3 regions of the Bradyrhizobium sp. USDA 241 genome follow, and region 3 is predicted to be linked to each of the others. Evidence: predicted binding sites of a transcription regulator. Region 3 holds the regulator's gene; each other region holds the start of a gene.
What was found. The regulator PhoB, encoded in region 3, activates phosphate uptake and scavenging genes when phosphate is short. The targets are predictions, from matches to a motif close to TGTCATNNANCTGTCAT.
Positions count from the first base shown of each region.

Region 1: a site for PhoB is predicted at 1,834-1,850, ahead of phnF (phosphonate metabolism transcriptional regulator PhnF). Genes of this name have one in related genera too.
Region 2: a site for PhoB is predicted at 1,168-1,184, ahead of ABIF91_RS39330 (DUF47 domain-containing protein). Genes of this name have one in related genera too.

Region 1 covers NZ_JBMGPZ010000004.1:2,073,253-2,077,393, reverse strand. The annotation lists gene ABIF91_RS19565 (carbon-phosphorus lyase complex subunit PhnI) at 1-696, opposite strand, end outside; gene phnH (phosphonate C-P lyase system protein PhnH) at 700-1,308, opposite strand; gene phnG (phosphonate C-P lyase system protein PhnG) at 1,313-1,777, opposite strand; gene phnF (phosphonate metabolism transcriptional regulator PhnF) at 1,884-2,612, shown strand; gene phnE (phosphonate ABC transporter, permease protein PhnE) at 2,777-3,592, opposite strand; gene phnE (phosphonate ABC transporter, permease protein PhnE) at 3,622-4,141, opposite strand, start outside.
Region 2 covers NZ_JBMGPZ010000005.1:3,598,628-3,602,768, forward strand. The annotation lists gene ABIF91_RS39325 (inorganic phosphate transporter) at 1-412, opposite strand, end outside; gene ABIF91_RS39330 (DUF47 domain-containing protein) at 482-1,126, opposite strand; gene ABIF91_RS39335 (branched-chain amino acid ABC transporter permease) at 1,282-2,250, opposite strand; gene ABIF91_RS39340 (branched-chain amino acid ABC transporter permease) at 2,252-3,115, opposite strand; gene ABIF91_RS39345 (ABC transporter substrate-binding protein) at 3,188-4,141, opposite strand, start outside.
Region 3 covers NZ_JBMGPZ010000004.1:1,850,931-1,855,071, forward strand. The annotation lists gene pstB (phosphate ABC transporter ATP-binding protein PstB) at 1-613, shown strand, start outside; gene phoU (phosphate signaling complex protein PhoU) at 625-1,341, shown strand; gene phoB (phosphate regulon transcriptional regulator PhoB) at 1,374-2,081, shown strand; gene ABIF91_RS18455 (IS5 family transposase) at 2,274-3,608, shown strand; gene ABIF91_RS18460 (GcrA family cell cycle regulator) at 3,861-4,141, opposite strand, start outside.

The DNA.
Region 1 (4,141 bases), 220 kb from region 3:
GACCTCGCCGAAGCGGATCTCGCCGGCGAAGGGATGGTTGCGGCCATAGCCGCGTTGGGTGGAATAGCCCATCGCCAGCAGGAAGCCTTCATCGCCGCGCGCCAGATTTTGCAGGCGCAGGTCGCGATCCGCCGGAAAGTTCAGCGGCTCGCGGGTGAGATCGCCGACGCTGGCGCCCTCCTCAGGCTGCGGCGAAGGTTCGATCAGCCCGTCGCGTCCGAGAATGTCGGTCACGCGCGGCGTTGGGGCGGTGGACGCTTCAGCCGTCGCCGGCGCGTCGGGAACGAAGCCTTCGGCGAGCGAGGGGTCGAGCAGGCGATGGGTGTAGTCGAAGGTCGGCCCGAGGATCTGCCCGCCGGGAATGTCCTTGAAGGTCGAGGACACCCGCCGTTGCACCCGCATGGCGCCGGTGTCGACCGGCTCGCTGGCGCCGAAGCGCGGCAGCGTGGCGCGGAAGGCGCGAACCAGGAAGATCGCTTCGATCAGATCGCCGCGCGCCTGCTTGATCGCAAGCGCCGCGAGCTCGCGATCGTAGAGCGAGCCCTCGCTCATGACGCGGTCGACGGCGAGGCCGAGCTGCTCCGATATCTGGTCGAGCGTGACCTCCGGAACGCCCTGGTCACCGCGCCGCTTATGCGCGAGCAGGCGATGGGCGTTCTCGATGGCGCGTTCGCCGCCCTTGACTGCGACATACATGCTTCAGCTTCCTTTGCTCACGACGCGCGTGGTGCGCGGGATCGCAACCACGGCGTCATCGGCGACCAGCACCACGTCGATGCCGCGCGGAAACAGCGCCTCGTTGACCCGCAGGCGCTCGAACAGGTCGAAAGGCTTGATTGACGCCTGCAGCGTCGCGACACCATCGATGCCGGGGCCGCGCAGCTCGAAGCCGCGCCCGGAGGCCAGGCTATCGACCTGAATGATCACCGTGGTCGAACGATCCGGGTATTCGCTCGTCCCGAGCGCAAACCGGTCGAGCGGCGGAAGCGCCGTACCGTCGCTGATCAGCGCGAAGCTCGCGATCGAGCAATCCTGCACCACTGGCGCGCCGGTATGAAATTTCAACCACTTCACCAGGTCGGAGCTCTCCGCCATCCGCGCATCGAGCCAGAGCGGCGTGTCGTGGTCGAACAGCGTGAGCGCGATCGCGGCGGTGCCGCGCATCATCGGCCCCGGCGCTCCGGCCATCGGCACGATGCGCTGAACCGCGCCCGGCCGCGCCATGGCGTCCATGACGGAGCGAAAGGTCGATTGCGCCGACAGCACCTTGTCGGCAAAACCCGGCGGCAGTTCCGCAATCGTGGTCATGATCTCAGCCCTCACCGCGCACCATGGTGTAGAAATCAACCTTCGTCGCGGCGGTCTCGGCCGCCGCCTGCTTGCGCCGAATCATAAGCTGCTCTCGCAAGGGCGCGATGACACCCCGCTCCACCGCGCCGCCGTATTCACGGGACTGGACCAGCGCATCGCACAACGCGATCAGCCGCGCCTTGTCACCGTCACGGCCGAGCGTGTAGCCGAACCCGACCTCGCCGCTCGTAAGCCGCACCGCGGCACGCGACACCGTGGCTTCACCGAGATTGAACGGCGCGCCGTCGCCGCCGACCCGGCCGCGCAGCATGACGAGCCCGTTTTCGGGCACGCGCAGATCCTGATGGGCCGGGAGGGCCAGGTTGCGGAGGCGAGCGGCGATCTCGCCCGCCTCCGCTTGCGCCAGCACCGCCATCGCGGCCTTGCGCTGGGCCTGCTGATTGTTGTGTTGCGTCACCTGGTCCACCGAACTTGCCGCATTGAAGTTGTCTATGATAATAGACAACTTCATACGGACGCGCCATGACTGTTTCGTGACAATGATGTGATTTTTGGAGTAGGCTTCCCGCGACATGAGCATGCAGGACACAGCCTCCTCGGGCGTCGCGCTATGGCGCCTCGTTGCCGACGGCATCGAGCGCGGCATCGCCGATGGCCGCTTTGCGGCCGGCGACAAGCTGCCTGGCGAGATGGAGATCGCCGAAACCTATCGCGTCAACCGCCACACCGTGCGGCGCGCGCTGGCAGCCCTCGCCGAGCGCGGCCTGGTGCGGGCCGAGCGCGGCAGCGGAACCTATGTCGAGGCGCAGAAGCTCGCCTATCCGCTGCGCTCGCGCACGCGCTTTTCCGAGATCGTCGGTGCGGGCGGCCGCGAACCGCATGGGCGGCTGATCGAGGCGACCGACGATGTCGCGACGCGCGAGCTCGCGCGGGAGCTGGGACTGAAGACCGGCGCGCCCTTGATGCGGATCGAGGCGATTCGTCTCGCCGACCGCACGCCGATCTGCGTCTCCACCACCTGGCTGTCGGCGGAGCGGTTTCCGGACGCCGGCGCCGTGTTCGCCGCGACGCGCTCCATGACCAAGCTGCTCGAACATTATGGTGTGCGCGACTACCGCCGCGGCGCGACCCGGATCACCGCCGGCATCGTGGACGCGACCGACGCCTCACGGCTTGATCTGGCGCTGGGGCGGCCGATCCTGGTGGTCGACGCGACCGACCACGATCTCGAGGGCAGGCCGCTGGTGACAAAACACTCGCGCTTCGCTGCGGAGCGGGTGGAGTTTCTGGTGGAGTCGTAGAGGGCTCTCGCTCCGCGAATCCGGATTCTCGTAGGGTGGGCAAAGGCGTACTTGCGCCGTGCCCATCATCTCGCCGCAAATTCGAGGATCGGTGGGCACGCTTCCGCCTTCGCTCTTCGAGCTACGGCGGACAAGCCGCTTTGCCCACCCAACGGCACCTGCGTTCAGGCCACCGCCCGTCGCCCGATGATCGCAAAGCGCAGCTTGCCCGAGATGAAATCGATCGCGGCCACCGCAACCAGGATCATCAGGATCAGGAACGAGACCTTCTGCCATTCCAGCACGCGGATCTGCTCAGCGAGCTGGAGGCCGATGCCGCCGGCGCCGACGATGCCGATGATGGTGGCCGAGCGGGTGTTCGATTCGATGAAGTAGAGCACCTGGCCGGCGATGACGGGCAGGACCTGCGGCAACAGGCCGAAGCGGATCTCGTGCAGCGCGCTGCCGCCGGAGGCGCGGATGCCCTCGACCTGCTTCTGGTCGGCGCCCTCGAACGCCTCCGAGAACAATTTTCCGAAGGCGCCGAAATCCGACACCGCGATGGCGAGCACGCCGGCGAACGGGCCGAGCCCGACCACGTTGATCCACACCAGCGCCCAGATCAGCGTATCGACGCCGCGGATCGAATCCAGGAACCGGCGGACGGGAAAGCGCAGAATGCTCGACGGCACGATGTTGCGGGCCGCCAGCAGGCTCACCGGCAAGGCAAACAGCGCTCCCAGCGTGGTGCCGAGCAACGCGATCGACAGCGTCTCGCCGAGCGCCTTCAGATAAATGGGCAGCGACGAGCCGGGATCGGGCGGGATCATCATCAGGCTGATCCAGCCGAGCTGGCTGAGGCCGGCGAAGAAGCGCGACGGTGAGAAGTCGAGATCGACGAGGCCGTAAGTGAGGATCGCGAACGCCGCGACGATCATGGCGGGCGTCGCGAGCCGCGCCGAGGCCGGCCGATCGAACACCTCGGGATAGCGCGCACGCATCTGCGCGGCATCGACCTCCTGCGGCTTCGTCACGTCCGCGCCTCCTTGCCGAACAGGTGGCCGCGCAGCCAGCCGGTGGCGATGTCGATGATGAAGACCGTGACGACGATAGTGAGCAGGATCGCGCTGACGTCGGAGTAGTAGAATTTGCGGATGGCGACGACGAGCTCCTGGCCGATGCCACCGGCGCCGACGAAGCCCATCACGGAGGCCTCGCGGACGTTGATCTCGAAACGCAGCAGCGCGTAGCTGGCATAGCCCGCGGTCACCTGCGGCACCACGGCAAAGCGCATGCAGGACAGCCAGCTCGCGCCGGTCGAGCGAATGCCCTCGACCGGCTTCATGTCGGCGTTCTCGACGATCTCCGAGAACAGCTTTCCGAGCGCGCCGGTGGAGTGGATCGCGATCGCCAGCACGCCCGCCATCGGACCGAGCCCGAAAGCGATGACGAAGACCAGTGCGAACACGATCCCGGGCACCGTGCGGGCGAATTCGAGCAGCCGCCGCACGACGAAGCGCAGCCAGGGCGCAGGCGAGGTATTTTCAGCC
Region 2 (4,141 bases), on a different contig from region 3:
CCGTCTTGGACAGGCCGCTCCATACCGCGGCCGAGATCCCCGCCTTGGCCATGCCGCCGCCGACGAGCCCGCCGATCAACGCGTGCGACGACGAGGACGGGATGCCGAGCGCCCAGGTCACGAGGTTCCAGACGATGGCGCCGACGAGCGCTGCGAAGATCACCTGGGCGTCGACGACCGCGGGATCGATGATGCCGGTGCCGATGGTCTGGGCGACGTGCAGTCCGAACACCATGAAGGCGATGAAATTGAAGAAGGCGGCCCAGAACACCGCGAATTGCGGCCGCAGCACGCGGGTCGAGACGATGGTCGCGATCGAATTGGCGGCGTCGTGCAGGCCGTTCAGGAAGTCGAACAGCAGCGCGACGGCGATCAAGCCGACCAGGACGGGAAGACCCAACGCGGCATCCACGGCGGCCCTGCCTTAAAGTTGGCGCATGATCTGAGCGGAAAACCGCTGCACACTTTTCCGGATCATGCGCTAAACCTGCTCGATGACGATGCTGTTGATCTCGTTCGCGACGTCGTCGAAGCGATCGGCCACCTTCTCGAGATGATCGTAGATCTCGACGCCGACGATGAAGTCCATCGCATTGCCGTCGCGATGCTTCAGGAACAGCTCCTTCATGCCGATGTCGTGGAGATCGTCGACCCGGCCCTCCAGCTTGCCGAGCTCTTCGGTGATGGCGGTCAGCATGGCGACGTTCGGGCCGATCGACTGCATCAGCGGCAGCGCACGCCCGACCAGATTGGCGCATTCGATCAGAAGCCCGCCGATCTCACGCATGGGCGGCTCGAAGGTGCGGACCTCGAACAGCATGACGGCCTTGGCCGTCTGCTGCATCTGGTCGATGGCATCGTCAAGCGACGTGATGAGGTTCTTGATGTCGCCGCGGTCGAACGGGGTGATGAAGGTGCGCCGCACGGCCGTCAGCACCTCACGGGTGATGTTGTCGGCGTCGTTCTCGAACTGGTTGACGCGCTGGCAATAGACCGGCGTCTCCTCGCCCCCATTGAGCATGCCCTGGAGCGCGATCGCGCCCTGGATCACGGTCTGGGCATGCCGGTCGAACAGGTCGAAGAACCGTTCTTCCTTGGGCAGGAACGCACGAAACCAACGCATCATGGGGATAGGCTACCGGCTGGAAATGGTCAGGCCCCGAGGGCTGTCATGAAACTGTCATAGACCATTTTCGATCCGCGCGCGTGTCATCTCACGCCCGCGGAGCCGGGTCATCCACCGCTTTCACGCACCAATGAAATTGATGCAATATCAATCGCTTAAAGGGACCTGCGGAAGTAATGCGCGATTTCGCCGATGACGCCGCGGCGGAAGGTGAGCACGCAGACCACGAAGATCGCGCCCTGGATCACCGTCACCCACTGGCCGAAGCCTGCCAGATATTGCTGCATGGCAATAATGACGAAGGCGCCGACCACGGGGCCAAAGATGGTGCCGAGACCGCCGACCAGCGTCATCAGCACGACTTCGCCCGACATCGTCCAGTGCACGTCGGTCAGCGAGGCGTTCTGCGCCACGAACACCTTCAGCGAACCGGCAAAGCCCGCCAGCGTGCCCGACAGGACGAAGGCCAGGAACTTGTACTGGTCGGTGCGGTAGCCGAGCGAGATCGCCCGCGGCTCGTTCTCGCGGATCGCCTTCAGGACCTCGCCGAACGGCGAGTTGATGATCCGGAAGATCAGGAGGAAGCCGGCAAGGAAACCCGCCAGCACGACGTAATAGAGCACCGTCGGCTTGGCGAGATCGAAGACGCCGAACATGTGCCCCTGCGGGATGCCCTGGATGCCGTCCTCGCCGTGGGTGAATGGGGCCTGGAGATAGATGAAGTACAGGAGCTGCGACAGCGCCAGCGTGATCATCGAGAAATAGATGCCCTGGCGGCGGATCGAGATGTAGCCGGTGATGATCGACAGCACGAACGCCGCAGCGATGCCGACGAGGATGCCGAGCTCGGGCGGCAGAGCCCACACCTTCAGCGCATGCGCGCTGCAATAGCCCGCCGTGCCCAGGAACATCGCGTGGCCGAAGGACAGCAGGCCGCCGTAGCCGATCAGCAGATTGAAGGCGCAGGCGAGCAGCGCAAAGCACAGCGCCTGCATCACGAAGAAGGGATAGACGCCGGTGAACGGCACGGCCGCCAGCAGCAGCGCCATCAGCACGAACACGATCATCTCGTCGCGCATCGCGCGAGGGGTCACCGGCAGCGTGTCGTCCGTCAGGGTTGTCATCTCAGGCCGCCCTTCCCGTCAGTCCCGTTGGCTTCACCAAGAGCACCAGCACCATCAGCACGAACACGACGGTGTTGGAGGCCTCGGGGTAGAAATACTTGGTCAGGCCCTCGATCACACCGAGCGCGAAGCCGGTGATGATGGAGCCCATGATCGATCCCATGCCGCCGATCACGACCACCGCGAACACCACGATGATGAGGTCGGCGCCCATCAGCGGCCGCACCTGGTTGATCGGCGCCGAGAGCACGCCGGCGAGCGCGGCAAGGCCGACGCCGAGACCGTAGGTCAGCGTGATCATGCGCGGCACGTTGATGCCGAAGGCGCGCACCAGCGTCGGATTCTCGGTGGCGGCGCGCAGGTAGGCGCCGAGCTGCGTCTTCTCGATCAGGAACCAGGTCGCAAGGCACACCACCAGCGAGAACACGACGACCCAGCCGCGATAGACCGGTAAGAACATGAAGCCGAGATTCATGCCGCCCTTGAGCTGGTCCGGAATGGCGTAAGGCAGGCCGGAGGAGCCGAAATAGTTCTGGAACACGCCCTGCACGATCAGCGCGATGCCGAAGGTCAGCAGCAGGCCGTAGAGATGATCGAGCCCGGTCAGCCATTGCAGCATGGTCCGCTCCAGGATCATGCCGAAGATGCCGACGATAATGGGCGCGAGCAGCAACGCCCACCAGTAGTTGATCCCGCCGAGGTTCAGCAGGAAATAGGCGACGAAGGCGCCCATCATGTAGAGCGCGCCATGGGCGAAATTGATGATGTTGAGCATGCCGAAGATCACGGCAAGCCCGAGACTGAGCAGCGCGTAGAACGAGCCGTTGATCAGTCCCACCAGTAGCTGAGCGTATAGAGCCTGCATCGATCCCGCACCCGGTCCCTTCGGCGTTCCCTGAAAGTCGCCCGCAGGCCTCGAGGCCTGCGGGCCGTTATCTTACTTCTTCAACAGCGCGCACTTGCTGTCGGACAGCGGCGTGAAAGCCCGGTCGCCCGGCACCGTTCCGACCAGCTTGTAGAAGTCCCATGGCCCCTTGGACTCCGAGGGCTTCTTGACCTCGAACAGATAGGCGTTGTGGATGGTGCGGCCGTTGGGCTGGATCTCACCCTTGCCGAACAGGTCGTCCTCGGTCGGCATCGACTTCATCTTCTCGACGATCTTGACGCCGTCATGAGGATTGCCGCCGAGCGCCTCGAGGGCCTTGAGATAGTGGCGCACGCCGGCATAGACCCCGGCCTGCACCATGGTGGGCGGGGCATTGTTCTTCATCTTCTCGGCGAAGCGCTTGGAGAACGCCCGGGTCTTGTCGTTCATGTCCCAGTAGAACGTCTCGGTGAAATTGAGTCCCTGCGCCGTCTCGAGGCCGATAGCCTTGACGTCGGTGAGGAAGAGCAAGAGCGCCGCGAGCTTCTGGCCGCCCTTGCCGATGCCGAACTCGGCCGCCTGCTTGATCGTGTTGGTGGTGTCGCCGCCGGCATTGGCGAGGCCGATGATCTTGGCCTTGGAGGCCTGCGCCTGGAGCAGGAAGGAGGAGAAGTCCGGCGTGTTGAGCGGGTGCTTGACGCCGCCGAGCACCTTGCCTCCGTTGGCCGTGACGACCGCGCTGGTATCTCGCTCGAGCGCCGCACCGAAGGCGTAGTCCGCGGTCAGGAAGAACCAGGTGTCGCCACCGGCCTTCACCAGCGCCTGGCCGGTGGTATGGGCCAGCATGTAGGTGTCGTAGGTCCAGTGCACGGTGTTGGGCGAGCACTGCGCGTTGCTGAGGTCGGAGGTCGCCGCACCCGAATTGATGTAGACGCCGTTCTTTTCCTTGATCACGTTGTTGACGGCGAGCGCCACGCCCGAGTTCGGCACGTCGACGATGACGTCGACCTTGTCGACGTCGAACCA
Region 3 (4,141 bases):
CATCTTCAACCGGATGTACGACCTCTATCCGGGCCAGCGCGCCACCGGCCAGCTGTTGCTCGACCACACCAACATGCTCGACCCCAAGCTCGACCTCAATCTGCTGCGCGCCCGGGTCGGCATGGTGTTCCAGAAGCCGACCCCGTTCCCGATGACGATCTACGAGAACATCGCTTTCGGCATCCGCCTCTACGAGAAGATCTCGAAGTCCGAGATGGACGATCGCGTGGAGAAGGCGCTGCGCGGCGGCGCGCTGTGGAACGAGGTCAAGGACAAGCTCAACGCCTCCGGCCTGTCGCTCTCCGGCGGCCAGCAGCAGCGCCTCTGCATTGCCCGCACCGTCGCGGTCCGGCCCGAGGTGATCCTGTTTGACGAGCCGTGCTCGGCGCTCGACCCGATCTCGACCGCCAAGGTCGAGGAACTGATCCAGGAATTGTCCGAGAACTACACGATCGCGATCGTCACGCACAACATGCAGCAGGCGGCGCGCGTCTCCGACAAGACCGCCTTCATGTATCTCGGCGAGTTGATCGAGTTCGACGACACCAGCAAGATCTTCACGTCGCCGAGCGACCGGCGCACGCAGGATTACATCACCGGCCGGTTCGGCTGAGGAGACGGAACATGGGTTCTGAACATACCGCAAAGGCTTTCGATACCGACCTCCAGGAACTCACCCGCCTGGTCGCCGAGATGGGCGGCATCGCCGAGCGCATGATCGTCGATTCCGTCGACGCGCTGATCCGCCGCGACGTCACGCTCGGTCAGCGCGTCGTCGCCACCGACGCCGAACTCGACACGCTGCAGAAGCGCATCGAGGAGCGCGCCGTGCTCACCATCGCCCGCCGCCAGCCGATGGCCGTTGATCTGCGCGAGATCGTCGGGGCCATGCGCGTCGCGACCGATCTCGAGCGCATCGGCGATCTCGCCAAGAACATGGGCAAGCGCGTCGCAGCGCTGGAGACGGATTTTCATCCGCTGAAACTGTTCCGCGGCCTGGAGCACATGACCGACCTCGTTCAGCAGCAGGTCAAGTCGGTGCTGGACGCCTATGCCGCGCACGATCTGCCGGCAGCGATGGCGGTGTGGAAGGGCGACGAGGAAGTCGACGCCATCTGCACCTCGCTGTTCCGCGAACTCCTCACCTACATGATGGAGGATCAGCGCAACATCTCTTTCTGCATCCATTTGATGTTCTGTGCCAAGAACATCGAGCGGATCGGTGACCACGCCACCAACATCGCCGAGACCGTGTTCTACATGATCGAGGGCCAGGCGATCACCGACAAGCGGCCGAAGGGCGACATGACGACCTTCGCCACGACGGTGCCGAATACCTAAGCGGTGCCGAATACCCAAGGAGCGACGACAACATGGGCGCACGCATTATGGTGGTTGAGGACGAGGAAGCTCTCACCGAGCTTCTTCGCTACAACCTCGAAGGCGACGGCTATGACGTTGAGACGGTGATGCGCGGCGATGATGCCGACACCCGCCTCAAGGAGCACATTCCCGATCTGATCGTGCTCGACTGGATGCTGCCGGGCCTGTCGGGCATCGAGCTGTGCCGGCGGCTGCGCACCCGTCCCGAAACCAAGCAGCTGCCGATCATCATGCTGACCGCGCGCGGCGAGGAAAGCGAGCGGGTGCGGGGACTTGCGAGCGGTGCCGACGACTACATCGTCAAGCCGTTCTCGGTGCCGGAGCTGCTGGCGCGCGTGAAGGGCCTGCTCAGGCGCGCCAGCCCCGAGCGGCTCGCCACCGTGCTCGCCTATGGCGACATCGAGCTCGACCGCGACAAGCGCCGCGTGGCGCGTTCGGGCCGGCCGATTGATCTCGGCCCGACCGAATATCGTCTGCTGGAGTTCTTCCTGGAGCATCCCGGCCGCGTGTTCTCGCGCGAGCAGCTGCTCGACAGCGTCTGGGGCCGTGACATCTACATCGACGAGCGCACTGTCGACGTCCACATCGGCCGCCTGCGCAAGCTGCTCAATCTCGGCCGCGAGCAGGATCCGATCCGCACCGTCCGTGGCGCCGGCTATGCGCTGGACGATCGGTTTGCGAAGGCGGAACAGACCTGAGTTTTGTGGATGTCTAATTAGTCGTCCGTGAAGAATGCAGATCGGCCTGAGACATAGGCAGAAGTTGTCTCGATAAAGTATTCGATTTTGCAAGAAAGCCGGGTGTTGGGCCGCGGTTTCTTGCGTTTTGGGATTTTGCTTTCGAGCGATTCGTGATTCCCTGACGGCGGGTCATCGGCATTGGGGACGGCGATGAGCAAACCGCGGGATGATCGCCAAAAGGACCTGTTGCTTCCGGCGCTCGATCAAATCATCGACATGGGCCACCCGCTGGTGCGGTTGGCGGCGCTGATCGACTGGAACTTTCTGGATGACCGCTTTGGTTCGGTGTGCCAAACCGGTCCGGGGCAGCCTGGACTGCCGACGCGGCTTGTCGCCGGCCTGTTCATCCTGAAGCACATGCACAATCTCTCGGATGAGGTGCTGTGCGCTCGCTGGATCGAGAACCCTTATTACCAATACTTCTGCGGCGAGTTGAGCTTCTGCCACCGGCTGCCGTTCGATCGATCGTCGATGACGCGCTGGCGCCAGCGGCTCGGCGAGGAGGCTCTCGTCGCGCTGATCCAGGAAAGTCTGTCGGTGGCACACAAGACTGGCGCCATCGGTCCCAAGGACCTGGAGCGAGTGGTGGTCGATACCACGGTGCAGCCCAAGGCCGTTGCGCATCCGACCGACGCGCGGCTGACGCATCGGGCCATCACCAAGCTCGTCGGGTTCGCCAAGCGCAACCGTGTGCCGCTGCGCCAGAGCTATCTGCGCCTGGCCAAACGCGCCGCCATCATGGTCGGCCGCTATACCCACGCTCATCAGTTCAAGCGCGCCCGGCGCCAACTCAAGTTCCTGCGGACGCGGCTTGGCCGGATCATCCGCGACGTCCGCCGCAAGATTGATGGCGATGCGGCGCTGGAAGCGCGCTTCGGCCCGCTGCTCGATCTGGCGCAGCGGGTGCGCAGCCAGGATCAGCATCAGCGCGGCCCGAAGATCTATGCGTTGCATGCGCCGGAGGTCGAGTGCATCGGCAAGGGCAAAGCCCGCGCGCCTTACGAGTTCGGCTGCAAGGTCAGTATCGCCACCCCCGTGACGTCCCCGAAGGGCGGACAGTTCGTGCTCCATGCCAAGGCGCTGCACGGCAATCCCTTCGACGGCCACACGCTCGGCCCCGTGGTCGCCGACATGGAGAAGCTCACCGGGGTGGAGGCTCGCCGTATCCATGTCGACAAAGGGTACCGCGGCCACAACTACCCGCACCGGTTCAGGGTCTGGATCTCGGGTCAGGTTCGCCGCGTCACGGCTTCCATCCGGCGCGAGATGAAGCGTCGCGCGGCTGTCGAACCCGTCATCGGTCACGTCAAGGCCGAGCACCGCATGGACCGCAACTATCTCAAAGGCCGCGTCGGCGACCGTATCAACGCCGTCCTCGCCGCGGCCGGCTACAACTTCGGCCTGCTCCTGCGATGGCTCGCAGAACTCTTGCGGGCCATCATCCGGGCCTTCGCCGAAACTGTCCCGGCTCAAAAGATCGCTTAAATCAGCGCTCGTCCGCGTTCTTCACGGAGGACCAATTAGCGAGCCGCGGCAACAATCTTGGCCGTCATCCCGGGGCGCGCGTAGCGCGAGCCCAGTATCCATAACCACCGGACGTGGTTTGGCGAAGACTCGCAGTAGCCATCTCGCGCAATCACTGCGCCCTTTGGCTATGGATCCCCGCCTCCGCGGGGATGATACCGAGTAAGTCGAGCCGTCATTGTGTGACGGCTGCAGTCAGCTAAATCCGCAAACTCACCGCGTGCCCGGCTTCGCCGGTGCGCGCCGGCGATCCGCTGCGGGTTGATACGCCACACGCGAATGCTGGGCGCAGTAGGGCAGGCCGGAGAGCGCCTTGCCGCCGCAGAAGAAGAAATCCGGGCTCGAGGGATCGCCGACCGGCCAGTGGCAAGTCGCCTCGTTCAGCTCCAGCAGTGACAGCCGCTGGCTCATCGGCACCACATTGTCGTAGGTGACGGGTTCGGCCTCGACCTCGACCTCGAAGGCCTGCGCCAGCGCGGTGTTGCCGCGGGCAA